Marinomonas mediterranea MMB-1: one gene and its partner. The protein of the gene in region 1 interacts with the protein of each later gene in a pairwise test. Links are inferred from orthologs where the notes say so. Each region holds a gene or a part of one and is shown on either strand. Other genes may lie near its edges. The genes, in order: MARME_RS07600 and MARME_RS17430.

The links.
Region 2: the proteins of MARME_RS07600 (region 1) and MARME_RS17430 interact in binary tests that used the Escherichia coli proteins (3 or more experiments, as listed by UniProt). The link is inferred for Marinomonas mediterranea MMB-1 from one-to-one orthologs.

Annotation. Positions count from the first base shown.
Region 1 is NC_015276.1:1,681,043-1,698,632, forward strand. Bases 6,175-9,604 are described here. They hold MARME_RS07600 (2-oxoglutarate dehydrogenase E1 component), read left to right. Parts: upstream 6,175-6,560; coding sequence 6,561-9,404; downstream 9,405-9,604. Other genes in these bases: MARME_RS07595 (succinate dehydrogenase iron-sulfur subunit), read left to right, coding at 6,175-6,188; odhB (2-oxoglutarate dehydrogenase complex dihydrolipoyllysine-residue succinyltransferase), read left to right, coding at 9,438-9,604. Also shown: MARME_RS07565 (DUF2066 domain-containing protein), read left to right, coding at 1-718; MARME_RS07570 (hypothetical protein), read left to right, coding at 715-951; gltA (citrate synthase), read right to left, coding at 1,133-2,416; sdhC (succinate dehydrogenase, cytochrome b556 subunit), read left to right, coding at 2,977-3,354; sdhD (succinate dehydrogenase, hydrophobic membrane anchor protein), read left to right, coding at 3,348-3,695; sdhA (succinate dehydrogenase flavoprotein subunit), read left to right, coding at 3,699-5,471; more of MARME_RS07595, read left to right, coding at 5,484-6,174; more of odhB, read left to right, coding at 9,605-10,949; lpdA (dihydrolipoyl dehydrogenase), read left to right, coding at 11,053-12,495; sucC (ADP-forming succinate--CoA ligase subunit beta), read left to right, coding at 12,611-13,777; sucD (succinate--CoA ligase subunit alpha), read left to right, coding at 13,780-14,652; MARME_RS07625 (MarR family winged helix-turn-helix transcriptional regulator), read right to left, coding at 14,771-15,259; MARME_RS07630 (DMT family transporter), read left to right, coding at 15,404-16,270; MARME_RS07635 (LysR substrate-binding domain-containing protein), read right to left, coding at 16,296-17,171; MARME_RS07640 (DMT family transporter), read left to right, coding at 17,291-17,590. UniProt on the Escherichia coli protein: E1 component of the 2-oxoglutarate dehydrogenase (OGDH) complex which catalyzes the decarboxylation of 2-oxoglutarate, the first step in the conversion of 2-oxoglutarate to succinyl-CoA and CO(2).
Region 2 is NC_015276.1:3,807,645-3,817,156, forward strand. The notes cover bases 3,450-6,329. They hold MARME_RS17430 (ATP-binding cassette domain-containing protein), read right to left. Parts: upstream 5,913-6,329; coding sequence 3,987-5,912; downstream 3,450-3,986. Other genes in these bases: hemB (porphobilinogen synthase), read right to left, coding at 3,450-3,879; hslO (Hsp33 family molecular chaperone HslO), read left to right, coding at 6,211-6,329. Outside these bases: MARME_RS17415 (Lrp/AsnC family transcriptional regulator), read left to right, coding at 1-275; ppk1 (polyphosphate kinase 1), read right to left, coding at 465-2,726; more of hemB, read right to left, coding at 2,887-3,449; more of hslO, read left to right, coding at 6,330-7,080; yihA (ribosome biogenesis GTP-binding protein YihA/YsxC), read right to left, coding at 7,266-7,904; MARME_RS17445 (thiol:disulfide interchange protein DsbA/DsbL), read left to right, coding at 8,416-9,033; MARME_RS17450 (GGDEF domain-containing protein), read left to right, coding at 9,056-9,512. UniProt on the Escherichia coli protein: Genetic data indicate it may be involved in ribosome assembly or function.

The DNA of each region.
Region 1 (17,590 bases):
TGTTTGGGGGAGTAATCGACCTTCAGTGTTGCTTTGGCTTGTAGAGGATCATGCGGGTGTGAGGTCTATGTCCGGTGCGCTATCGCCTAGTGATTTGCTTCGGGCTGTTTCGTTGCAGGCGAAAGAAGCGGGTTTAGCTATCTATGCGCCACTTTTGGATGACGTTGATAAAGGTGCTTTAACGACAGGAGAGGCGTGGGGGCTGTTTGAAGATGCGATTAGATCGGCTAGTAAGCGATACGAAACAGACACGGTTCTCGTTGTTAGGGTAAGTGAATTTGCTGGTAAAGTATCGGCGCAAGCCAACCTATTGTTACCGGACACTCAATCCGAATCGCTCCCATTGTCGTCTGCGGAAGCAGAAGGAGTCGCTGTTGATGTGGTGTCTAAATTAGCTAAGAGTTTTTCGGATAGGTATGCTTCTATTCAGGGTGTTGATGCCAATAGTATTGCGTTGCTTGATGTGGATGGTATTAAAACATTCGAAGCGGTTAAGCAAGTTGAGCGATATCTTAATTCAATTGGTGTTGTGAATGGTGCGCAAGTGAGTGCTGTTGATGGGGCGCGAGTATCGTTTAAAGTGAAGGTTAATGGTAGCAAGCAAAAGCTTCGCGATAGTATTTCTTTGGGTCATGTTATTTCACGATTGGATGTTGGGGCGTTAGAGCCGGGCGCAAATACAATTGAATTCTATAAATTTAATGGTGTAAACAAATGAGTGTAGAGAAAGGTAATTTGGAATCTAAGGTTGTAGAGCGTGACTTTTATGCGCGTTCAGAGGAGGAGCAGCAGGACTTTCTTTCTCAAACTTGGTGCAATCAGTGTATGGAAGTGGATTTAGGGATGAAAAATCCGAAAGAGTTCGAATCGAGTGAACGGTTATGGATAGAAGGAGAGTGCGTGAATTGCGGTGCTCAGGTGGTAACAGAGATCGTTTACGAAGATGAGTAGTTGATTTAAAGTTGTTTTCTGAATGTAGTGCTGTGTGGTGTTTTATGTTCTGTATTTTGGTCTTGTTGTATGGGGTTGATAGGCCGAAACTGAGATGAAAATAGACGGCAATCGAAATTTAGAAGATAAAATAGAGTAGAAAAAAAGCGGCCAAGGCCGCTTTTTTGATTGAATCTTCGCGTTACTTTTCAGTTGGGTAATCACGCTCTGTTTTACCAACATAAAGCTGGCGAGGGCGACCAATTTTATAAGGCCCGCTGATCATTTCATTCCAGTGAGAAATCCAACCAATAGTGCGTGACATTGCGAATATCACGGTAAACATGCTAGTTGGAATGCCAATGGCTTTCATGATAATACCAGAGTAAAAATCGACATTAGGGTACAGTTTACGTTCAACGAAGTAAGGGTCTTCTAATGCTATTTGCTCTAGTCGTTTCGCTATTTTCAGCAATGGATCGTTTGCTTGGCCGAGTTCCGCTAGAACTTGATCGCATGTCTCGCGCATGACTTTGGCACGTGGGTCAAAGTTCTTGTAAACGCGGTGACCGAATCCCATTAATCTAAATGGATCGTTCTTATCTTTTGCCTTCTCGATAAACTCATCAATGCGTGATACGTCGCCAATTTCTTCAAGCATAGTAAGAACTGCTTCGTTAGCACCGCCGTGAGCAGGTCCCCAAAGCGTTGTAATACCGGCGGAAATACAGGCGAATGGATTGGCGCCTGAGGAGCCCGCAAGGCGTACTGTTGACGTCGATGCGTTTTGCTCATGGTCTGCGTGAAGTACAAAGATTTTGTCCATTGCGTTAGCAAAAACAGGGTTTACTTTGTAGTCCTCACAAGGTGTGGCGAACATCATGTACAAGAAATTTTCCGCGTACGAAAGCTCGTTTCGCGGGTACATAGTAGGCTGCCCCTTAGAATACTTGAAACACATTGCCGCAAGTGTGGGCATCTTGGAAATTAATCGGAACGCCGCAATTTCACGGTGCTCTGGGTCGTTGATGTCCATGTGGTCTTGGTAGAATGCAGATAGTGCGCTAACTAAGCCTACCATGATGGCCATGGGGTGAGCGTCGTGTCTAAAGCCTTCAAGGAACTTCTGCATGGATTCAGAAACCATTGTGTGGTTTTTAACGGTTTCAATGAAGTTGGCTTTTTGCTCTGAGCTAGGAAGCTCTCCGTATAGCAGCAAGTAACATGTTTCTAGATAGTCAGAATGCTCCGCTAGTTGAGCAATAGGGTATCCTCGGTGTAGTAATACACCCGCGTCCCCATCTATGTACGTGATTGCCGATTCACATGATCCTGTAGCCATAAAGCCTGGGTCATAGGTAAATACGCCGTGAGAGCCGAGAGAGCGGACGTCGATAACATCTGCTCCAGCTGTGCCTGTGAGCACTGGTAATTCGATGGATTGTTCGATACCGTCTACTGAAAGTCGAGCTTTTTTATTAGCCATTTATTATCTCCTTCGTATTCTGATCCGGGGCTTAAAGAGTCGTGAAAAAGACCTCCCTAGCCCAGAAGCTGGGGAAAAAATACTTTCTTCGACCAGTAAAAGTCAATGTTACTTATTCTAATGCTAGTCTAAATATAAATAATTTAACTGTAATTAAGTTACAAAAATATAAAAATGCTATTTTTTATTTCTTTGTTATTTGTTGGTTAACCTTATGATAAATAAGTAAAATATTTGTTTTTTTTGTGGTTTTTATATCTGAAAATTTATACCACTATTGGTTATATTTATACCTACATTCATTCGGTGAATGACGATCATTGTTAAGCACTTGTTCAGTCTATTTGTCTTCGCTTTTTACGCTGGTCTATAATTGCCAACCGATGATTTCATTGATTTGCCGACGTTATTTTGAAAGAACGAGTCGCTTTCAATATGTAAGGTGAGCAAATCGATGGGATTTTCACTTCAGGCCTATGTCATCTCGCTCAGCGCAGTGGGTCTGACTAGAACTAAGGTCGTGATTGACCATTCAATCAACAAAAGTGGTGTAAAGAGTCGTGAACAAAAAAAGACCAGTCAATCTTGATATTTCTACAATATCAATGCCCGTAACCGCAATTGTTTCTATTCTACATCGTATTACAGGAATCATCCTTTTTATTGGATTGGTTTTTCTGTTCTACGCGTTCGATCTTTCTCTTGAGTCTCAAGAGGGGTTTGACACTGTAGTTGAAACTCTGCAAACAAGCTTCCTAGCAAAATTCATTATTTGGGGTGTCGTATCAGCTTTGATGTACCATCTCGTAGCAGGTGTGAAACACCTATTTATGGATTTGGGGCACTTTGAAGAGCTAGAAAGTGGACGTAAAGCTGCACAGATCAACCTTATCATCGCAGCTATTTTAATTGTCGTTGCAGGGGTGTGGGTATGGTAACTCAAATTACAAGTTTTGGTCGCTCAGGACTTTATGATTGGATGATGCAGAGAATTTCTGCAATCGTTTTAGCGTTATACAGCGTATTTATTATTGGGTATTTGGTTTTAAACCCTGACCTTACATACGAACAGTGGAGTGGACTGTTTGAAACGACTTGGATGCGCATCTTCAGTTTGATGACGCTCTTGTCTATTGGTATTCACTCCTGGATTGGCTTGTGGTCTGTATCTACAGATTACATTAAAGCTACCGGTGTTCGTTTTCTTTTCCAAGCGGTGTGCGGTTTTGCGATGTTTGTTTATGTCGTTTGGGGTATTCAGGTTCTTTGGGGGCTGTAAGTAATGGCTAATATTCGTACTATTTCATTTGATTCTATCGTTATCGGTGGTGGTGGTGCTGGCATGCGCGCTGCGTTGCAGTTAACAGAATCCGGTTTAAACACCGCTTGTGTGACGAAAGTGTTTCCGACTCGTTCTCACACAGTATCAGCACAAGGCGGTATCACTTGTGCAATTGCTAGTGAAGATCCAAATGACGATTGGCGCTGGCACATGTATGACACCGTAAAGGGGTCAGACTACATTGGTGATCAAGACGCAATTGAATACATGTGTTCTGTAGGTCCGCAAGCTGTGTTCGAACTTGAGCATATGGGTTTACCATTTTCACGTAAAGAAAATGGCCGTATTTATCAGCGTCCTTTTGGTGGTCAATCTAAAGATTTTGGTAAAGGTGGACAGGCAGCGCGTACCTGTGCTGCTGCTGACCGTACTGGTCACGCACTCTTGCATACGCTTTACCAAGCTAACTTGAAAGGCGGTACTACCTTCTTTAACGAATGGTATGCGGTTGATTTGGTTAAAAACGAAGAAAACGCTGTCGTTGGTGTGGTCGCTATTTGCATCGAAACAGGTGAAACCGTTTACCTGAAAGCAAAAGCGACTGTAATCGCTACTGGTGGTGCGGGTCGTATCTTCCAGTCTACAACAAATGCGCATATTAACACTGGTGATGGTGCAGGCATGGCCTTACGTGCAGGCTACCCATTACAAGATATGGAAATGTGGCAGTTCCATCCAACCGGTATTTACGGTGCGGGAACCTTGGTAACTGAAGGTTGTCGTGGTGAAGGTGGTTACCTAATCAATAAAGATGGCGAGCGCTTCATGGAGCGTTATGCGCCAAACGCGAAAGACCTAGCGGGTCGTGACGTTGTTGCTCGTTCAATGATCTTGGAAATCTTAGAAGGCCGTGGTTGTGGCCCTGAAGCTGATCATGTATTGCTTAAGTTGGATCACCTAGGTGAAGAAACACTTAATAAGCGCCTTCCAGGTATTCTTGAGTTGTCTCGTACATTTGCTCACGTAGACCCTGTTAAAGAGCCAATTCCTGTTATCCCGACTTGTCATTACATGATGGGCGGTATTCCAACGAATGTTGGTGGTCAAGCGTTGACTCAAAATGAAGCTGGCGAAGACATCGTTATCGATGGTCTTTACGCAGCAGGCGAAGCAGCATGTGTATCTGTTCACGGTGCTAACCGTTTGGGTGGTAACTCGCTACTTGATTTGGTTGTGTTTGGTCGTGCGGTAGGTCTTCAGGTTAAGAAATCTTTAGACGATGGTTTTGATTCTCTAGATGCCAAAGACACAGACATTGAAAATGCAATGTTGCGCCTAAATCGCCTGAATAATTCTACCGGTGGTGAGAGTGTTGCTGAAGTTCGTGCAGACCTTCAGAAGGTTATGCAGTTGTACTTCGGTGTATTCCGTGAAGGTGCAGCGATGCAAACAGGTTTGGAAGAGTTAGCTAAAATTCGCGCTCGTGTTGAAAATCTGCATCTTGAAGACAAGAGTCAGGCTTTCAACACTGCTCGTATTGAAGCACTTGAGCTCGAGAACTTGCTTGAAGTTGCTGAATCGACTGCAGTACCAGCAGAATTTCGTAAAGAGAGTCGTGGCGCGCACGCCCGTAACGACTACACTGAACGTGATGATGAAAACTGGTTGAAGCACTCACTGTATCACCCAGCTGATAAGAAAGTGACTAAGCGTGACGTTAACTTCGCGCCTAAGACAATGGACGCTTTCCCACCTAAAGCTCGTACATACTAAGGAGTAACAAACATGTTAGTAAGTATTTATCGTTACAATCCTGAAGTAGACGACGCACCTTACATGCAGGATTACAATATTGATTTGCCTGCTGGTAAGGATTTGATGGTATTAGATGTATTAAACATCATCAAAGCGCAAGACCCTGCTGTATCATACCGTCGTTCTTGCCGTGAAGGTGTATGTGGGTCTGATGGCATGAACATGTCGGGTAAAAATGGCTTGGCTTGTATTACCCCTGTTTCAGAAGCGGTTAAAAATGACAAACTGGTTCTACGTCCACTTCCAGGCTTGCCTGTTGTGCGTGACTTGGTTGTTGATATGGGCCAGTTCTACAAACAGTATGAGAAGATCAAACCATTCTTGATCAACGATACGCCAGCACCAGCTATCGAGCGTCTTCAGAGTCCTGAGGATCGCGAAAAGCTAGACGGCCTATATGAATGTATTCTGTGTGCTTGTTGTTCGACTGCTTGTCCGTCGTTCTGGTGGAATCCTGATAAATTTGTCGGACCATCTGGCTTGTTGCAAGCTTACCGCTTCTTAGCAGACAGTCGTGACACAGCGACTCAAGATCGTTTGTCAGATCTGGATGATCCATTCAGTGTGTTCCGTTGTCATGGTATCATGAACTGTGTAAATGTTTGTCCTAAGGGTCTTAACCCTACAAAAGCAATCGGCAGCATTCGCAGCATGTTACTTCAGCGTGCCACTTGATATGTTTTTAGCGTTACATTGTGTGAAGGCGATGTAATGGCGAAATGGGCGGCTTGAACTTTCAATGCCGCCGTTTTTCGATGCTTCGATTCGTTTTACAATATCGGTCAAGCAGAGAATAAAGAATTTTGAATTCGACCTATGTGAACACGGATGTGCTTAGAGAAGTTACTTATTAAATACAACTCCAGGCAGGGTGCTTGTTGAAAGACAAGTTAAGTAATTTGGTATTAAACACAGTAGGACGGAAGTAAGCTGAAAGATAAAAAGATCGACGCTTGAAGAGGTCGAAAGAACTGTGAAAGCATTAGATCATACAAAAATGAGTGCCGGTAATACCGGTCACTGGCTCGAACATAAGGGTGATCGAGAATGCACGAAAGTTTAATGGAGTTGCTATGGAGCACTTCTCACTTTTCGGGGGGGAACCTGGAATATGTTGAGGGGTTGTTTGAAAGCTACCTGGTTGATCCAAATTCAGTATCGGAGGAATGGCGTAAGTGCTTTGACCAACTACCTCGAGTAAGTGAGGCGCAGTCAACAGACCTTCCACATTCTGTAATTCAACAGCAGTTCCTAGAGATTGGAAAAAACAAATTCCGCTCTATGCCAGTTTCTACTGGCGTTACCACCACGGTCGGTTCCGACCATGAGCAAAAACAAATCAATGTTCTTCAGTTAATCAACGCTTACCGTGTACGCGGACACCAGCACGCTAGCATTGACCCACTAGGCTTGTTAAAGCGTGACAAGGTTGCTGACCTTGATCTCGGTTATCACCAGCTAACTGGCGCTGACTTGGATATTGCTTTTAACTCAGGCTCTTTGTTCTTTAATAAAGAGAGCATGCCTCTTAGCGAAATTGTTTCTGAATTAGAGAAAACATATTGCTCAAGTGTCGGCTATGAGTTTATGCATATCGTTGATACGCAAGAGAAAGCATGGTTGCAGCAGCGTGTAGAATCAGTGCGCTCTAAGCCAGATTACTCTGCGGAAACACGGAAGTCGCTTTTGGAGCGTTTGACCGCGGCAGAAGGTCTTGAAAAATACTTAGCCAGTCGCTACCCAGGCGCTAAGCGTTTCGGCTTAGAAGGTGGTGAAAGCTTAATACCAATGGTCAACGAACTTATTCAGCGCTCTGGAGCGTTGGGTGCGAAGGAAGTTGTCATTGGCATGGCGCACCGTGGTCGTTTAAATGTCTTGGTTAATACGCTAGGTAAAAACCCTAAAGATTTGTTTGACGAATTTGAAGGTAAGAAACTGGTAAATACCTCTGGCGACGTGAAATACCATCAAGGTTTCTCATCAAATGTGATGACTGCGGGTGGTGAAGTACACATTGCATTGGCATTTAACCCGTCTCACCTTGAGATTGTTTCGCCTGTAGTTGAAGGCTCAGTACGTGCACGTCAAGATCGCCGGAACGATAAAGTAGGTAAGACAGTTGTCCCTATTTCTATCCATGGTGATGCGGCATTTGCTGGTCAGGGTGTGGTCATGGAGACATTCCAGATGTCTCAAACACGCGCTTACAAAACGGGTGGAACGGTACACATAGTTATAAACAACCAAGTAGGTTTTACAACCAATCGTCAAGAAGACTCGCGTTCTACTGAATACGCTACTGATGTAGCTAAAATGATTCAGGCGCCAATCTTACACGTTAATGGCGATGATCCAGAGGCAGTGCTGTTTGTTACGCAACTTGCGCTTGATTACCGTTATGAGTTCGGACGTGATGTTGTTATAGACTTGGTATGTTACCGCCGTCGTGGTCACAACGAAACGGATGAGCCCTCTGGTACTCAACCTTTGATGTATCAAATCATTGGTAAGCAAAAAACAACTCGTACCTTGTACGCGCAATACTTGGTAGAACAAAATGTATTGACGCAACAAGAAGCGGACGCGATGGCAAATGAAAACCGTGAAGACCTTGATAATGGTCGACACGTTGCTAAGAGTCTCGTGCTTGAGCCAAAGTCAGAGTTGTTTGTTGACTGGCGACCGTATCTTGGTGTCGAGTGGACTGACGAAGGCGACACGTCTTATCCGATTGCCAAACTTCAAGAGCTGGCTAAAAAGACCACAACTGTCCCTGACGGTGTTGTTGTTCAGCGTCAGGTTCAGAAGATCTATCAAGATCGCGATAAGATGACAGCAGGAGCAATGCCAATCAACTGGGGTTACGCAGAAACGCTAGCACTTGGTACGTTGCTTGAGCAAGGTTATCCTATTCGTTTTACTGGTCAGGACTCTGGACGCGGAACTTTCTCGCACCGTCATGCGGTTATTCATAGCCAAAAAGACGGCAGTACGTTCATTCCGCTGAAGCATTTATCAGAAGACCAGCCACCTTTGGACTTGTTTGATTCCTACTTGTCGGAAGAAGCTGTACTTGCGTTCGAGTACGGATATGCAACGACATCTCCTAAAGGAATGGTCATTTGGGAAGCCCAGTTTGGTGACTTTGCCAATGGTGCTCAGGTTGTAATTGACCAGTTTATTACCAGTGGTGAGCACAAGTGGGGCCGTTTATGCGGCTTAACTATGTTGTTACCTCATGGTTATGAAGGGCAAGGACCTGAGCATTCATCTGCGCGCTTAGAACGCTTTATGCAACTTTGTGCTGAATTTAATATTCAAGTGTGTGTTCCTACCACGCCGTCGCAGATTTACCACATTCTTCGTCGTCAGGCGATTCGTCCAATGCGTCGTCCTCTTATCATCATGTCTCCTAAGAGTTTGCTACGTCATAAACAGGCGATCTCTACGTTGGAAGAGTTGTCTGAAGGCAGCTTTAAGACGGTTCTGCCAGAGACATCGGAAACGATCTCTCCTGAGAAGGTTAAGCGATTGGTTATCTGTAGTGGTAAGGTTTACTACGACTTGATTAACCGTCGTGCAGAACTAGAGAAAGATGATGTTGCGGTAATTCGTTTAGAGCAATTGTACCCGTTCCCATACGCGGACTTTGAAAAAGTCCTAGAACAGTACAAAAATGTTGAAAGTCTGGTTTGGTGTCAGGAAGAGCCTAAGAACCAAGGTGCTTGGCATTCTAACCGTCACCGTATGAACCGAGTTTTGGAAAAACTGTATCCAAGTCTGAAATTGCGATTTGCGGGCCGAATTTCATCCGCAGCACCTGCAGCTGGTTACATGTCTATCCATGTTGAAGAACAAGAAGCGCTAGTTAATGACGCCATCGTTGGCTAGCATCATAGCCTGTCAGAGAGATAAGGGTATAAAATGAGCATCGAAATAAAAGCACCTACTTTTCCAGAATCTGTAGCAGACGGCACGGTCGCTACTTGGCACAAGCAACCAGGTGAAGCCTGTGCACGTGATGAGCACATCGTTGATATCGAGACTGATAAAGTAGTTTTGGAAGTTGTGGCTCCAGCAGATGGCGTCATTGTAGAAGTACTGAAAGGTGAAGGTGATATCGTTCTTAGCGATGAAGTCTTAGCTAAGTTTGAATCTGGTGCAAGTGCGGAAGCAGCTCCTGCAGCAGCGGCAAGCGCGGCGCCAGCAGCATCAGCTTCTGCGGCGAAAGAAACAGTGCAAATCAAAGCACCTACTTTCCCTGAGTCAGTTGCTGACGGTACTGTTGCTGCTTGGCATAAACAGCCAGGTGAAGCATGTGCACGTGATGAGCACATTGTTGATATCGAAACAGATAAAGTTGTTTTAGAAGTCGTAGCACCTGCTGAAGGGGTTATCGGTGATATTGTTAAGAATGAAGGCGATACCGTTCTTAGCGATGAGATATTGGCTAACTTCCTTGTTGGCGCTTCTGGCGCAGCAGCGGCACCTGCAGAAGCGGCAGCGCCTGCAGCAGAGTCTGCTGGTGACGAAGATGGCGTTGCGGGTCCTGCGGCTCGTAAAGCGTTGGCTGAAGCGGGTCTATCTGCATCAGATGTAAAAGGCACTGGTAAAGGTGGCCGTATTACAAAAGAAGACGTAGAAGCGGCTTCTAAAGCGAAAGCGGCTGCGCCGGCTCCTGCAGCTAAGCCTGCTGCTGCACCTGCAACAATGCCTGCATTGGGTGCTGATGGTCGTGTCGAGAAGCGTGTTCCAATGACTCGCTTGCGTGCGACTATTGCAAAACGTCTTGTTGAAGCGCAACAAACGGCGGCTATGTTGACAACGTACAACGAAGTTAACATGGGTCCTGTGATGGAGCTTCGTAAGAAGTACAAAGATCTATTTCAGAAAACTCATAACGGCACTAAGTTAGGCTTTATGTCTTTCTTCGTTAAAGCCGCGACTGAAGCTTTGAAACGCTACCCAGCGGTTAACGCTTCTATCGATGGTAACGATATGGTTTACCATGGTTACCAAGACATCGGTGTTGCTGTGTCAACTAACCGTGGCTTGATGGTTCCTGTATTGCGTAATACAGAAGCGATGGGCTTAGCGGATATTGAGTCTGGTATTATGGACTTTGCGGTACGTGGTCGCGACGGTAAGTTGGGCATGGATGACATGCAAGGCGGAACCTTTACCATCACGAACGGTGGTATCTTTGGTTCTCTTATGTCAACACCGATCCTGAATCCACCACAAACTGCAATCTTGGGAATGCATAAAATCCAAGAGCGTCCCATGGCAGTAGACGGTCAAGTCGTTATTCAGCCTATGATGTACTTAGCTTTATCTTACGACCACCGTATGATCGATGGTAAAGAAGCCGTGCAATTCTTGGTGACGATTAAAGATTTACTTGAAGATCCATCACGTCTGCTTCTTGAAATCTAAGAGAACGCACCAACTATTTATCTGATAGAAATAAACGGTGTATGATTCAACACAATCGAGGGTTACCGCCCTCGATTGTTCGACTGACTAAATGGAAAATCCTATGTCTGATAAATTTGATGTAATCGTAATCGGCGGTGGCCCAGGTGGTTACGTAGCTGCAATTCGTGCAGCTCAATTGGGTCTTAAAACAGCATGTATTGAAAAGTGGCTGGATAAAAATGAAAAGCCACGTTTAGGCGGTACTTGTCTTAACGTAGGTTGTATTCCATCTAAAGCTTTGTTGGACTCTTCTCATAAGTATCATGATGCAAAAGAAGAGTATTCTGTTCACGGTATTTCCGTAGGCGACGTGGCTATGGATGTGAACGCAATGATCGATCGTAAAGATAAGATCGTTGACCAACTTACAGGTGGTATTGCTGGCCTGTTTAAAGCAAATGACGTAACGAGCTTTGAAGGCTTCGGTAAGTTGCTTGCAAACAAAAAAGTTGAGTTCACAGCACACGACGGTTCAGTTAAAACGCTTGAAGCTGAAAATGTGATCTTGGCGACAGGTTCTGTTCCTGTAAACATCCCACCAGCACCACGTACTGGCGATATCATCGTTGATAACGAAGGCGCACTAGAGTTCCGTTCTGTACCTAAGCGTCTAGGCGTTATCGGTGCAGGTGTTATCGGTCTTGAGTTGGGCTCTGTATGGGCGCGCCTAGGTACTGAGGTTGTCGTTCTTGAAGCGCAAGAACAATTCCTAAGCCTATGTGATCAAGATGTTGCTAAAGAAGCAGCGAAGATCTTTAAGAAACAAGATCTGGATATTCGTCTTGGTGCTCGTGTAACTGGCAGCCAAATTAACGGCGAAGAAGTCGAAGTGACTTACCTTGACGCGAAAGGCGAAGAGCAAAAAGAAGTTTTTGATAAGCTGATTGTTGCTGTAGGCCGTAAGCCGTTCACTGATGGCTGTTTAGCCGGTGATGCGGGCGTTAACCTAGATGAGCGTGGCTTCGTATTTGTTGACGAGCAGTGCCGTACATCGGTACCTGGTGTGTTCGCTATTGGTGATATTGTTCGTGGTCCAATGTTGGCACACAAAGCGTCTGAAGAAGGCGTTATGGTTGCAGACATCATTGCGGGTCACAAAGCGCAAATGAACTACGACTGCATCCCATCTGTTATCTATACACACCCAGAACTTGCTTGGGTTGGTAAAACAGAGCAAGAACTTAAAGCGGAAGGCGTTAAATACAAAGTGGGTAAATTCCCATTTGCTGCGTCAGGTCGTGCAATGGCTGCGAATGACACAGATGGTTTTGTTAAAATCATTGCTTGTGAAGATACAGACCGTATCCTAGGCTGTCATATTGTTGGTGGTCACGCGGCAGACTTGATCGCACAAGCGGTTATTGCGATGGAGTTTGGCTCTACTGCTGAAGACATCGCGCTTACTGTCTTTGCTCACCCAACGGTAAGTGAAGCAGTTCATGAAGCAGCGCTTGCTGTAGACGGCCACGCAATCCATGTTGCTAACCGTAAAAAACGTAAATAATTCGATTTGCCGGCCATGAGTCGGTAATTTCTGACTGAGGAAGCGTTAGACTAGACTTAGCGCTTTCATCAGTCAGAGCGTATATCAATCATTATAAGATGAGCGGAAGAATCAAATGAACCTACATGAATATCAAGCTAAACAGCTTTTTGCTGATTATGGCTTGCCAGTGTCAAAAGGGTACGCAGTAGATACGCCAGAAGAGGCGGTAGAAGCTGCAAAGAAAATTGGTGGTGATAAGTGGGTTGTAAAAGCTCAAGTTCACGCCGGCGGCCGTGGTAAAGCTGGTGGTGTAAAACTTGTTGATTCTCACGAAGAAGTATCAGCATTCGCTGCTAACTGGTTAGGTAAGAACCTTGTTACTTATCAAACTGACGAAAATGGTCAGCCAGTTGCGAAAATTCTTGTTGAGTCTTGCACAGACATCGCAAACGAACTATACCTAGGTGCTGTTGTAGACCGTTCAACTCGTAAAGTTGTCTTCATGGCGTCTACAGAAGGTGGTGTAGAAATCGAGAAAGTTGCTGAAGAAACTCCTGAGTTGATCCACAAAGCAATCATCGACCCTCTAGTAGGTGCACAACCTTACCAAGCTCGTGAAATGGCATTCAAAATGGGCTTAAGCCCAGAGCAAACTAAGCAGTTCACTAAGATCTTCTTAGGTTTGTCTCAAATGTTCCACGACTTCGATTTCGCACTTTTAGAAATCAACCCGCTTGTAATCACTGATGAAGGTAACCTTCATTGCCTAGACGGTAAGATCAACATCGACAGCAACGCTGTATACCGTCAGAAGAAAATGCAAGAGTTCCACGATCCGTCTCAAGAAGATGAGCGTGAAGCGCATGCAGCACAGTGGGAATTAAACTACGTAGCTCTAGACGGTAACGTTGGTTGTATGGTTAACGGTGCAGGTCTAGCGATGGGTACAATGGACATCGTAAATCTACACGGCGGTAAGCCAGCTAACTTCCTAGACGTAGGTGGTGGCGCGACTAAAGAGCGTGTTGCTGAAGCATTCAAAATCATCTTGTCTGATGACAATGTTAAAGCCGTACTTGTTAACATCTTCGGTGGCATCGTACGTTGTGACATGATCGCTGAAGGTATCATCGGTGCAGTTGAGCAGGTTGGTGTAACCGTTCCTGTTGTTGTTCGCCTAGAAGGTACGAACGCTGAGAAAGGTCGTGAAGTTCTAGCGAACTCTGATCTTGATATCATCGCTGCTACAAGTTTGAAAGACGCAGCTGAGCAAGTTGTTAAAGCTGCGGAGGGCAAATAATAATGTCTATTCTAATCAACAAAGACACTAAAGTTATCTGTCAGGGTTTCACTGGTGGTCAAGGTACTTTCCACTCTGAGCAAGCGATTGCTTACGGAACTCAAATGGTTGGTGGTGTTACACCTGGTAAAGGTGGTCAAACTCACCTAGGCCTTCCTGTATTCAACACAGTTAAAGAAGCAGTAGAAGAAACAGGCGCTGAAGCATCTGTAATCTACGTTCCTGCTCCTTTCTGTAAAGATTCTATCTTGGAAGCTGCTAACGCTGGTATCAAACTAATCGTTTGTATCACTGAAGGCATTCCAACGCTTGATATGCTTGACTGTAAAGTTAAGTGTGACGAGCTAGGTGTTCGTCTTATCGGTCCTAACTGCCCAGGTGTTATCACTCCTGGACAAAGCAAAATTGGTATCATGCCTGGTCACATCCACATGCCTGGTAAAGTAGGCATCGTATCTCGTTCTGGTACATTGACTTACGAAGCGGTTAAGCAAACTACAGACGCAGGCTTCGGTCAATCTACTTGTGTAGGTATCGGTGGTGACCCAATCCCTGGTTCTAACTTCATCGACATTTTGGAAATGTTCCAAAATGATCCGCAAACTGAAGCGATCGTTATGATCGGTGAAATCGGTGGTACTGCTGAAGAAGAAGCGGCTGCTTTCATTAAAGCAAACGTAACTAAGCCTGTTGTTTCTTACATTGCTGGTGTTACTGCACCTGCTGGTAAGCGTATGGGTCACGCTGGTGCAATCATCTCTGGCGGTAAAGGTACAGCTGCTGAGAAATTTGCTGCACTAGAAGATGCTGGTGTTAAGACAGTTCGCTCTCTTGCTGACATCGGTGCTGGTCTTAAAGAACTTACTGGTTGGTAAGATCTGTTAGATAGCCCAACTTTACGTTAATAACGTTAAAGTTTAAAAAATCCCCGCAGCAGCGGGGATTTTTTTATGGCTAATTACGTCAGTCTTCGCATTTTGGCGATGCGATCCATCATTGTGATTGTTCGTAGTGTGACAGCCATTTTCTAAGGAGTGAGTTTAGTTGAGCTTCTTCTTCGTCGGAAAACACATCTAATAGATTTTTTTCATTGTCTACGTGAGCTTCAACGACTTCGTCAATGAACTCTCTTCCTTCATTTGTCAATTCCACGACAACACTTCTACGATCTTCCTTGCTTGCAATTCGAGCGACTAAGCCTCGTTTCTCAAGTGCGTCCAATCGCGTTGACATCGCTCCAGACGAAAGCATGGTGTCTTTATACAGTTGAGTTGGGGTTAAGGCCGCTTCCGCACGTCTAAGGGTGGCTAGTATGTCAAACTCAAGTCGAGAAATACCGAACGATGTAATGCATTCATCTATTTGAGTCCCTAAAAACTTGGATATACGGTTTAACCGTCCAATTGCTCCCATAGGGCTGCAGTCTAATTCGGGCCTGGCTTTTTTCCATTGCTGCAAAATAAAGTCTACGTGGTCGTTCATGTTTTTCCTTTTGTGCAAACAAAATGTCTTTTTAAAAAGATACTTGATTCAAAGGCTGTATTGCAATATCTTTCAAAAAAGAATCTTTCTAAAAAGATAGATTCTCGGGGGTAACCTCTTTAATTCGCACCGACTGGGTACACTATGAATATATTTCTGGGCTTATTGCCACCCGTGCTATGGGGAAGTACATACGCCGCGATTGGTCTTTACTTGACTGATATTCCTTCCATATGGCTGGCTTTTTGGAGAGCGTTGCCTGCTGGACTGATTTTATTGTTGATGATCAGGAGGGCGCCAAGAGTTCCCTTTAAACGAGTGGCGGTTTTAGGCTTTATTAATATTTCGCTTTTCTTTAGCTTCCTTTTAATTGGAGCCTATCGTTTGCCTGGTGGCGTTGCAGGTACGCTTGGCGCGACGTTACCGCTTCAACTGATTCTAATCCAATGGTTAGTTTTCAAGAAAAAGCCGGCAGTCAAAGCGCTAATGGCATCGATATTTGGATTGATTGGTGTTGCGTTGATTTTAAACCCAAGTGCAGACCTTGACCCTATTGGCGTTGCCGCTGCGCTTTTTGCAACCTTCTTAATCGCAGTCGCTTCCATTTTAATGTATCGATGGAAGTCTGATGATGTGATCGGTCTGGCGGCATGGCAGCTGATTTTAGGGGGCGTGTTTTTGTTTCCGATTGCTTGGGTTGTTTCGGGTCCCATCGTGATACCAAGTGTTGAGCAGCTACCCGGTTTAGTGTGGTTAGTTGGCCTAAATACGGCACTTGGTTATGTTGTTATGATTCGGGCGTTAAATATTTTTGGCGCGACCACATTTGGTATCTTCTCTTTGTTGAACCCGGTTACTGCTGTGACATTAGGCGTGTTGTTTATAGGAGAAAATTTGGGGGGAGCTCAATGGGCTGGAATCGCGATTGTTCTTGGTTCGTTGTTACTTAATCAAGTGCGTTGGCATAACTTGAGAGTAAAACAAAGTAAATTAAAAGAACGAGTGTCTTAATTGTCACTCGATCTCCTTTTAGGAACTAACTGACTTTGTGCATATGAGAGGCTTGATTGCTTTTTATAGAATGTAAAAATGCATTAATGGCACCACCCACATTATCTTTGCGCCATACGAGGTATGTCGTTGCGATTGCCAGCTCGCTTTCTATCTTTCGCTCAATAAATTCGCCTTTAAAATGGTGAAGTGCCAGAACGGATTTCGGAACAATACCGACACCCATTCCCGCAATGACGCAGCTTATCATCGTGTAGTGGCTTGGGATTTCTATGACTCGGTCGCATATATGACTGTTGCGTTTAAACCAGTTTTCTAACCGCGCTCTGTAAGAACAACCACGATTATAGCCGACCATGGTGAGCTTTTCTGGCAAAGGTAAGTGTGCATATTCCAATGGAAGAATCATTACGAGCTCTTCGTCGAAGCAAAACGCTTTTTCTAATCGGGTGTCTGATGGTGGATCTGATACAAACGCAATATCAAGAGCCCCCGACAGCACCATCTCGACAAGTTGCCCCGATGCGCCAGTTTTAAGCTCCATTTCAACTCGATCATATTGCTTATGGAAATGGGAAAGAATGTAGGGTAATCGAGAGGCCGCATTATTTTCCATTGAGCCAAGCCTTAAAAGCCCCGATGGTTCTTGATCGGTGAGATCCTGAAGTGCATGATGTTGGAGTTTTAATATTTGTTTGGCGTGCCCCAGTAATTTTAAACCTGCGTTATTGGGCTTCAGTCGGTTTTTCTCTCTAAAGAATAAGCTTTGCCCAAGCTCCTCTTCCAGTTTTTGAATTCGCGCCGTTATATTGGACGGAACACGGTGTAGGTGCTTTGCCGCAGGTGTAATGCCATTTTGTTCAATAACCGCGACAAAAACGGATAAATCATTAATATCCATGGGATGAACCTTCTTATATTTAGAAAGAGTCTTTCATTTTTATTCATTATTATTGAAAAAGTTATTTTTGTACACTGTCTGTATGAGAGATGGCTAAGACAGTTTTATAGGGGAAGAAAATGGAAACGCTAAACACATCGAATAGAGGTTACCTTTACGGAATGGTTGCGGTCATTATCTGGGTGGGTTTTATATTAGTATCACGAGCGGGTTCATTAAGTGCGTTAGGCGCGGCAGACATGATAACAATCCGTTTTGGTACCGCCTTTATTTTGCTTCTACCGTTTATCGTTAAGTATAGAGCCCGATTATTTACACCGAAAATGTTTGTCTTGGGTGGAACGGGCGGGGTGGCCTACGGCTTCAGTGCTTTTTCCGGATTTGAATATGCACCGGCTACACATGCCGCGCTACTACTA
Region 2 (9,512 bases), 2.1 Mb from region 1 along the record:
TTGGCGTAATGGCGTTCGTACAGATATCTTGTACTAGCCACGACGAAGAAAGTACTTTGCTTTTTGAGCAGATTATTGCTGAATCCGAAAATGTACTGGCATGTCATAACACGACGGGGGAAGCGGATTTTATGCTTCAGGTCGTCGCAAAAGATCTAGATGATTACAGTTCATTCGTAGAGGGTACCTTACGAAAATTACCTGGGGTTTCAGCGATTCGTTCTAACATTTCACTTAGAGAGGTAAAAGCCTCAACACGCCTACCGCTAAATTAATAAAATGATCAATTCAGACAAGTTCGCTTATATAGACCAAACCTTAATTAAACAAGGCTCGTCGAACTCGATTTGAGAAAGCAAGCTTTTAGCATTTAACAATTAAAAAATCCCCGTACAATGACGAGGATTTTTTTGCATTCTAACGTTATCTACAGACGACTCTACACCGTCTGAATGATAACAACGTTAACTCGAACGAGAGCTATTTGCTAACTCGCCCATCAGCGCTCTCTGTGCACTGCGGTATTCGTCTTTACGAGGCTTAGATAATTGATAAGAGCCGTCACTTTGAAGTAACCAACTCTGAGTATTATCGTTTAAGTAATGCTCCAACTCTTTCTTAACACGTCGTGCTAGCTTGTAATCCTGAACAGGGAAGGCAACTTCAACCCGGTTATTTAGGTTTCGATCCATACCGTCCGCACTGGATAAGTACACCAATGGATTACGGTTGTTGTAGAAATAGTAGACCCGAGTATGTTCGAGGAATCGACCAATAATACTGCGTACTCTGATATTTGAAGACACTCCCTTAATACCTGGGCGAAGCGTACAAATACCACGAACAATTAGGTCAATTTTCACCCCCGCCTGAGAAGCTTTATAAAGTGCTCGAACCAAACGTTGCTCTGTTAATGAGTTTACTTTGATGATAATGCGAGAAGGCTCACCTTTGCGGGCATTCTCAGCTTCTGCTTCAACCATATCCAACAAACGGTCACGCAGCGTAAATGGCGCATGCAAAAGTTTTTTAACTTTTAGCTCTTTACTCATGCCCGTTAATTGCTGGAACACTCGATGCACGTCTTCACCGATCTCTTTATCACAGGTCAAGAAACTGTAATCGGTGTATAGCCTTGCATTGCCCGCGTGATAGTTCCCTGTTCCCAAGTGCACATATCGGACCAACTCAGAATTCTCACGACGAACGATCAAAATCATTTTAGCGTGTGTTTTATGACGCACAACACCATATACAACAATGGCACCAGCGTCTTGAAGGCGACTCGCCAAAGCCAAGTTTTCAGCTTCGTCGAAACGTGCACGCAATTCAATAACGACGGTCACTTCTTTACCATTTCGGGCTGCTTCTACCAAGGCATTGGCAATTGGCGAACGCGCTCCCGTTCGATACAAGGTCTGGCGTATCGCCACGACTTTAGGATCTTTCGCGGCTTCGCTTAACAGGTCTACAACAGGAGAGAAGCTTTCAAACGGGTGCATCAACAGATAATCCCGTTGCTTAACGGAATCAAAGATGCCGCCAGGCTTCGCCAATTTATTTGGCAACCCAGGCGAAAATGGTTCGTAGGTCAGATCAGAGCGATCGACAAGATCCAATACCGCCATCAATCGGCTTAAGTTTACAGGGCCGTCAATTCGATACATGTCTTGTTCAGTCAAATCGAACTGAGTCAATAACGATTCAACAATGTGAATTGGACAATTGTCTGCGATTTCCAAACGTACCGAGCTACCGTAATGACGACTTTGAAGCTCAGTTCGAAGCGCACCGGCCAAATCGACGCCAATGTCATCGGAGTCCACTTCGAGGTCCGCATTACGAGTAAGACGGAACTGGTAACAACCTTTTACCGTCATACCTGGAAAGAGCTGGTCTGCGTGCGCGTGGATAATAGACGACAAGAAAACCATATTGTCGCCGCTCTCACACACATCATCAGGCAGTTTAACCAATCGAGGAAGAGAGCTCGGTGCAGGCACAATAGCCAAACCGTTTTCACGTCCGAATGCATCGCGACCTTCTAGCTCAACAACAAAGTTAAACGTTTTGTTTGCAAGACGTGGGAAAGGGTGAGCAGGATCCAACGCAACGGGGCTGATGATAGGCAGAACGTTGTCTCGAAAATACCGTTTTACCCAAGCGGCTTGCTTGTCATTCCATTCTGAGCGGCGAATAAAGTTAATATTCTCTTCCGCCATCTTTGGAAAGATAATGTCGTTTAAAATTCGATACTGTCGACGAACAAGCTTATGAGCTTGTTCGGAAATAAGTCCTAATACTTTTTTAGGATGCATGCCATCAGGGCCAGTTGTCTCACGACTGTATTCTAGTTGGCTCTTCAAGCCTGCAACCCTGATTTCGAAAAACTCATCCATGTTTGAGCTAAAAATACACAAGAACATCAAACGGTTTAAGATAGGATGGTTTTCGTCCATCGCCTGTTCGAGTACACGCGCATTGAACTGTAAGTGGCTAAGTTCACGGTTGAAATAAAGTTCGGGATCAGAAAGGTTAATTTCTTCTGGCAATCGCTTTTCAATCGATACTTGGCTTGGATCTAGCGGTTGCTCTGGGATCGGTTCAAGTACAATATCTTCTACAACATCTGACTCTTTTACCGATTCCTTTTGATTAGATTCACTCGTCTCAAATGGCGACTGAACCACCTTTTTTTCAACTTCTGCCACAGACTGATCAGACATGCGCTCTATTACTCCAGTATTTTAATCATCGTGGAGACTAAATTCCGTCTCCACTACAAACTACAACAACACTCATTACAGTGCCATTGTATTTTTATTTAAACCGCCCTAGGCGGCTTCAAAATAGGATATTTAAGGCTGCATTTAAAAAGAGTACAGCCTATTTACTCAACAACAATCTTGCTGCGTCTTTCGCAAAGTACGTTAATATGCCATCTGCGCCAGCGCGTTTAAACGCTAATAAAGATTCCATCATGACCGAATCTTTGTCCAACCATCCGTTATCAAATGCCGCCATCTGCATCGCATATTCACCACTTACTTGATAAGCGAAAGTCGGCACGCCAAGTTCATGTTTAACTCGACGGACCACATCTAAATAAGGCATTCCAGGTTTGACCATCACCATGTCCGCCCCCTCTTCAAGATCTAACATCACCTCTCGAATGGCTTCGTCCGTATTTGCGAAGTCCATCTGGTAGTTAAACTTATTGCCTTTACCTAAGTTACCACTTGATCCTACCGCGTCTCTAAACGGGCCATAATATGCGGAAGCATATTTCGCAGAATACGCCATGATACGCGTATGTATATAACCTTCTGCTTCTAACGCTTCTCGAATAGCACCAATTCGACCATCCATCATGTCAGATGGCGCGACAACCTGAGCGCCCGCTTCAGCATGAGACAACGCTTGTTTGACCAACACATCGACGGTGACGTCGTTAACAACATAGCCAGTTTCATCAATGATGCCATCCTGCCCATGCGTCGTGAACGGGTCTAATGCAACATCGGTCATTATGCCTAAGTCAGGGCATGCTTCGCGTACGGCTTTCACCGCTCGTTGAGCCAAACCATTTGGGTTGTACGCTTCTTCTGCCAAAAGCGACTTTTTGTCACCTTCTACAACAGGGAAGAGCGCCAACATAGGAACACCTAGCTCAACCAATTCTTTTGCTTCTTCAACAAGAAGGTCAATTGATACGCGCTCGATGCCCGGCATAGACGGCACAACCTGACGCTGATTTTCGCCCTCTATAACAAACATTGGATAAATCAAATCATCGCTACTTAACCTGTGTTCACGCATCAATCTACGAGAAAACTCATCTTTACGCATACGACGCATTCGGTTTAGTAAAAAGGCCATCCAGCACTCCTATTATCGTGGGCTAAACTATAAACTTTTTATGACAATGTCGTGACAAAGTGACGTCATATTCACTTTATCGAATAAACAAACAAATAAAACACGTATTACAACTCGGATTCCGCTTCTTCCAACGCTTCTTGAGCAATAAACCAAGCTTCTTCATGCTCTTCTAACGTTTTTTTCCAAGTTGCCTCTTCAGCCAAAAGCACCTGTAAGGTGTCTTTGTTTTGCGCTTCATACAAAGTGCTATCCGCCATTTTTTCAGCAATACCATCAAGCTGCTGTTGGGCGTTTTGCAGCCCTTTCTCATGCTTTTCTAGTGCCTTTTTCAGCGGTCGTAACTGTTCGCGCTTCTCAGCTGCTCGACGTCGCTCTTCTTTCTTGTCGACCTTTTCAACAACTTGGCCTGTCGCGAGGTCTGCTGAGTCACTTTGTTTGCTCGCTTGCTGACGCGCCTGCAACCAATCATGGTATGACTTGAGGTCACCATCGAATCCAACCACTTGATGATCGGCAACCAAATAAAACTCATCAACGGTACTGTTCAATAAATGTCGATCATGCGATACCACTAAAATCGCACCTTCAAACTCCTGCAGCGCTTCAGTTAAAGCATGGCGCATTTCAATGTCTAAATGGTTCGTCGGCTCATCGAGCACCAATAAATTAGGTTTTTGCCAAGCGATAAGAGATAACGCCAAGCGCGCCTTTTCGCCACCAGAAAAGCCTTTTACAGGTCTCAGCGCATCGTCTCCAGTAAAACCAAAGCCCCCTAAATATTTTCTTACATCTGACTCTAACGCCTTCGGCGAGATACGTTGTATATGAAGAACAGGGGATGCTTCTAAATCCAAAGCGCTGAGTTGATGCTGAGAAAAGTACCCAACTTTCGTATTTTCACCGTATATTCGTTCACCATCTAACAGATCCAGCTCACCCACTAACGTTTTTATTAACGTGGATTTACCTGCCCCGTTAGGGCCCAACAAACCAATTCGCTGCTCATTTCGGATGGAGAACGCTGTCTGTGCTAACTGTACTTTTTTCTCACCAGATTCCAGAACATAACCCAAATCCGCCTGTATCAGATTAACAAGCTGGTCCGATGTTTTATCTGCAAAAGGGATAGAGAACTGAAACTGGGAATCGACATGAGCCGGCCCAATCGTTTCCATTTTCTCCAACATTTTAAGGCGACTTTGTGCCTGTTTCGCTTTGTTCGCTTTATAGCGAAAACGATCGACATATTTCTGTAGATGAGCACGCTTTGTTTGTTGCGCTTCATGCGTTGCTTGCTGTTGTGCAAGGTGCTCCGCTCTTTGACGTTCGTAGGCCGAATAATGTCCCGTATAAAGCGTTAGTTTTTTCTGAAACAAATGAACAATGTGCGAACAAATTCCATCAAGAAAATCTCGGTCATGCGAGATTAAAAATAACGTGCCGGGGTAAGCTCGCAACCATGATTCCAACCACATCACGGCATCTAAATCCAAATGGTTCGTCGGCTCATCAAGTAACAAAATATCGGACGGAGACATTAAGGCTTGCGCAAGGTTTAAGCGAATACGCCACCCACCAGAAAAATCAGCAACTGGCCTGTCCATGTCAGACATTTTAAAGCCCAAACCTTGTAGCAACATTTCGCCTCGTGATTTTGCTGTATAGCCTTGTGCATTTTCATATTCACTGAGCCAATGGGCGTGTGCGTGATCGTCTCCATTGGTTTGGCTTTTCTCAATATGCGCTTCAATTTCTCTTAAACGGTCATCGCCATCCAAGCAATAATCCAATGCGCTTCGATGAGTTTCTTCCACTTCTTGCGCCATAAAAGCAATTCGACGCTGCCCGGGAAGCAAAACTTCGCCAGTATCTGCGGATAGCTCTCCTCTAACTAAAGCAAATAAGGACGATTTACCCGCGCCATTTGCGCCTATTAAACCAACTCGCTGCCCTTCAAAAAGGGTCATGTCAGCGTTTTCGAGTAGAAATTGAGTTCCGCGCTGCAAACTCACTTGAGAAAATTGAATCATACAAACCTAATGTAATTCTAATAAGAAAACGTCATCGTGATTTGGATCAATCATCGAGACCGTCAAGCATTTTAGAGCGCTGACCTAATAAACTAAAGACGTATTATCAAGAAACACCCTGTCTCCTCTTAATTTGCACCACATAAACTAGAACTGACGTCCTGCAACGCGTAAAATGCGCGCATAGTTTAATAATAAAGTTAGGGACGCTGCGAATCGCTCCACTGATTTCAGTGTTTAATTCCATTCGCAGTATTTCTAACCACTTCGTTCGTGAAGCCCACGAAAGGTGAAATCTGTGACCAACATAAATGAAATTCAACGCTTCTCTTTCGACAACACAAATGTTCGAGGAGCGCGCGTTCTTCTAAACGAAGCGTATCAAAATATTATCAGTCGAAAGGACTACCCAAAGCCAATTGAAAGCTTACTGGGTGAATTTGTGGCTGCAATCTCATTGCTGAGAGACATTGTTAAAATTGACGGTGTTCTATCCTTGCAATGTAAAGGCAATGGATTTCTCCAAACACTCATGACCGAATGTGATGAAAACCAGAATTTACGCGGTATAGCACAATGGGATGAGAACCAAAAAGTTCCTGAGCAACTGTCATTAAAAGAGCTGCTTGAAGGTGGCTACCTCATCATTACCATCTCACCAAAGAAAGGCCAACGCTACCAAGGCATTGTTGAAGTGGTTGGAGATACATTAGCAGAGTGTCTTGAGCAGTACTTCTACCAATCAGAACAGCTTCCCAGCCGAGTTTGGTTAGCGGCAAACGATACACAATGCGGCGGTCTATTCTTGCAACGCCTTCCAGCAGAACAAGCGAAAGAAGGCGACGAGGATGCTTGGGGCCGCTTTACGCACTTGGCCTCAACGGTAACCAATGAAGAACTTTTAGAGTTATCAACTGTGGATCTACTACACCGTCTCTATCACGAAGAAGATGTCCGCTTATACGACGCTAAAGCAATGCAATTTGGCTGCTCATGCTCACGACAGCGCACTCGCGACGCCGTTGCATCACTGGGCGCTGAAGAAGTTCGTCAAATTTTGAGTGAACAAGGAAAAATCAGCGCAGACTGCCAATTTTGCGCCGAACTTTATGTCTTCACAAAAGACGACCTTGCAGACCTTTTGGGTGACTTAAAGCAAACCCACTAAACAGGTTACTCACTTCCATTAATGAGAAATCAAAAAATGGGCGCCAGAAAATAGAAACAATAAAAAAACCGGAATGATATTTATCATTCCGGTTTTTTTATAAGCATTACGTGCTTGTAATCTCAATCTCTTGAGCACCACGTCTATAAATGGATACTTTATAGACGCTTTCTCTTCTTAAGCTTTTAAGCAGATGCCTTCTTATCTGCAGGCGGTTCCAACATCAGCCATTCAGCAAGCTTAAGTCGCAACGTATCGACACCGTCGTTTTTAAGCGCTGAGAAGTTTTGCACGCTACCGATCACCTCGTTTTCTTTCATGTATTTTTTAACTTGCAACGCAGCCGATTTTGCCGGGCCACGCTTAAGTTTATCGGACTTAGTCAGCAATACATGAACTTGCACTTTATTCGACTTTGCCCAATCCAACATCATAACATCGAACTCTTTTAACGGATGGCGTACATCCATTACCAATACAACCCCAACGAGAGATCGACGGTTCATGAGGTAATCTTGCATGTGCTTTTGCCAATTGATCTTCATTGCAACAGGCACTTTTGCAAATCCATAGCCTGGCAAGTCAATAAGGCGTCGATCTTCGACATTCATCCCAAAACAGTTAATTAACTGTGTTCGACCTGGCGTCTTCGACGTTCGAGCAAGTTTACGTTGATTGGTCAAGGTATTTAAAGCCGTCGATTTACCGGCGTTGGAACGACCCGCAAACGCCACTTCCAAGCCTTGATCAACGGGGCATTGTGATAACTTTTCAGCACTCTTAATGAAATGCGCGGACTGGAAAACAGAGTCAAAAGGGGTCATAGAATATAGTTCAGTAGAATGAGTCTTAAATAAAGGTTTCGTCGCTCCACAATGCTCTAAAATAATCCGTTAATTAGGGACACATGGGCTCAAGAAGCGGATTATAACAAATCCACTCGATTATGGGTGAAAATATCGCCTAAACGTCATCTCAAGAAAGTAAGACGACACACTGATAGGCTCAGTCCGGTAAAAATTACACAAGCAATTGGGATTTAAATAAAGGATAATAAAACACGTGTTGCCATAATGACTTTACTAGCCGTTACAAAACACCCCATATATAGTTACTTAATTGTTAGCGATCTTAAGGTATTTTTGCCCTATTATTGGTCGAGGAAACTCCTATAACTGATTAGTAGTTTCCTTAAAAAATATCTCTTGATCGAACTTTTTTCGGGTAAAGGACTCATAGATATCAAGCTATTAGAAAGTGTTCTCTATTAATCGACTTCACTTTTTTACAAGCTATTTTGCCCCCTTTAACCCCTTCTTTAAATGGAGATTAAAAATGAAAAAGCTGATCTCAGCCTTGTTGTTTTCATTCTTGTTACCTTTAGCTGCATTCGCTCAAGAATATTCAAACGGTAACGGTTACACTGAAATAAAGAACCCTGTTCGTACTCAAAACCCGGACAAAATCGAAGTAGTCGAAATCTTCTGGTACGGCTGCCCGCATTGCTACCGCCTAGAGCCTTTTACTCAGGCTTGGATGAAAAATGTGCCAAAAGACGTGGATTTTAAATTTATCCCCGCTGTATTCGGAAGAGGTTGGCTAGCTCATGCAAAAGCGTTCTATATTGCGGATATACTAGGCATTGAGCACAAAATACATTCAGATCTATTTAACGCGATTCATCAGGACCGTCGTCGTTTAAACAACGAAGATGATCTAGCTGAGTTTTTCGCTGATTACGGTGTGAGCGAAGATGAATTTAAGAAACAATACGACTCGTTTGCAGTAAATAGCCGTCTGAATCAAGGTAAAGCAAAAGTTCGAGGCTATGGCGCTCGCGGTGTACCCGGCTTAGTTGTTAACGGTAAGTACCTCGTTACAGCAGAAACCGCAGGTGGTAACAACAACATATACAAAGTTGTTGATTACTTGATTGAGAAAGAACGCAAATAACCCTAGCAAGGTAGGAATCAAAATGTCGACAGCTCAGGACAAGTTAGTAGAAGCCCTACGTAAAACTGTTTCTCGTACCAGCATGCTGGCCGAAGGCTCTGATCCTGAACTAGACAAAGTTCTCCAGCAAGTTCGCGCCGATGTCTCTAAAACAGATGATATTCGAGTCGTCGAACTTGCAATGCGTACTATTGAACCCTTCCTGCTAAAACTCGATGAAGATCGTCTTAGTAAAGCTCAATCTTTCCGAGACGGTCTTCATCAGCTTCTAAATACGCTAGAAGGCCTAGAGCACTACCAAGTTCCTATCAACGAAAAGAGAGCTTTTGAGCAATCACTGCGCAGTAAATGGCAATCCAGCACTTCGTGGCCCATTCTGCTACAACAGTTTTCAGAGCTTGCCAAGCTCACGTTCACAACCAAAAAGGACGAGCGCTCTTCTTCCTTAATTTCACGTTTATTTAAGAAAGATAAAGAAG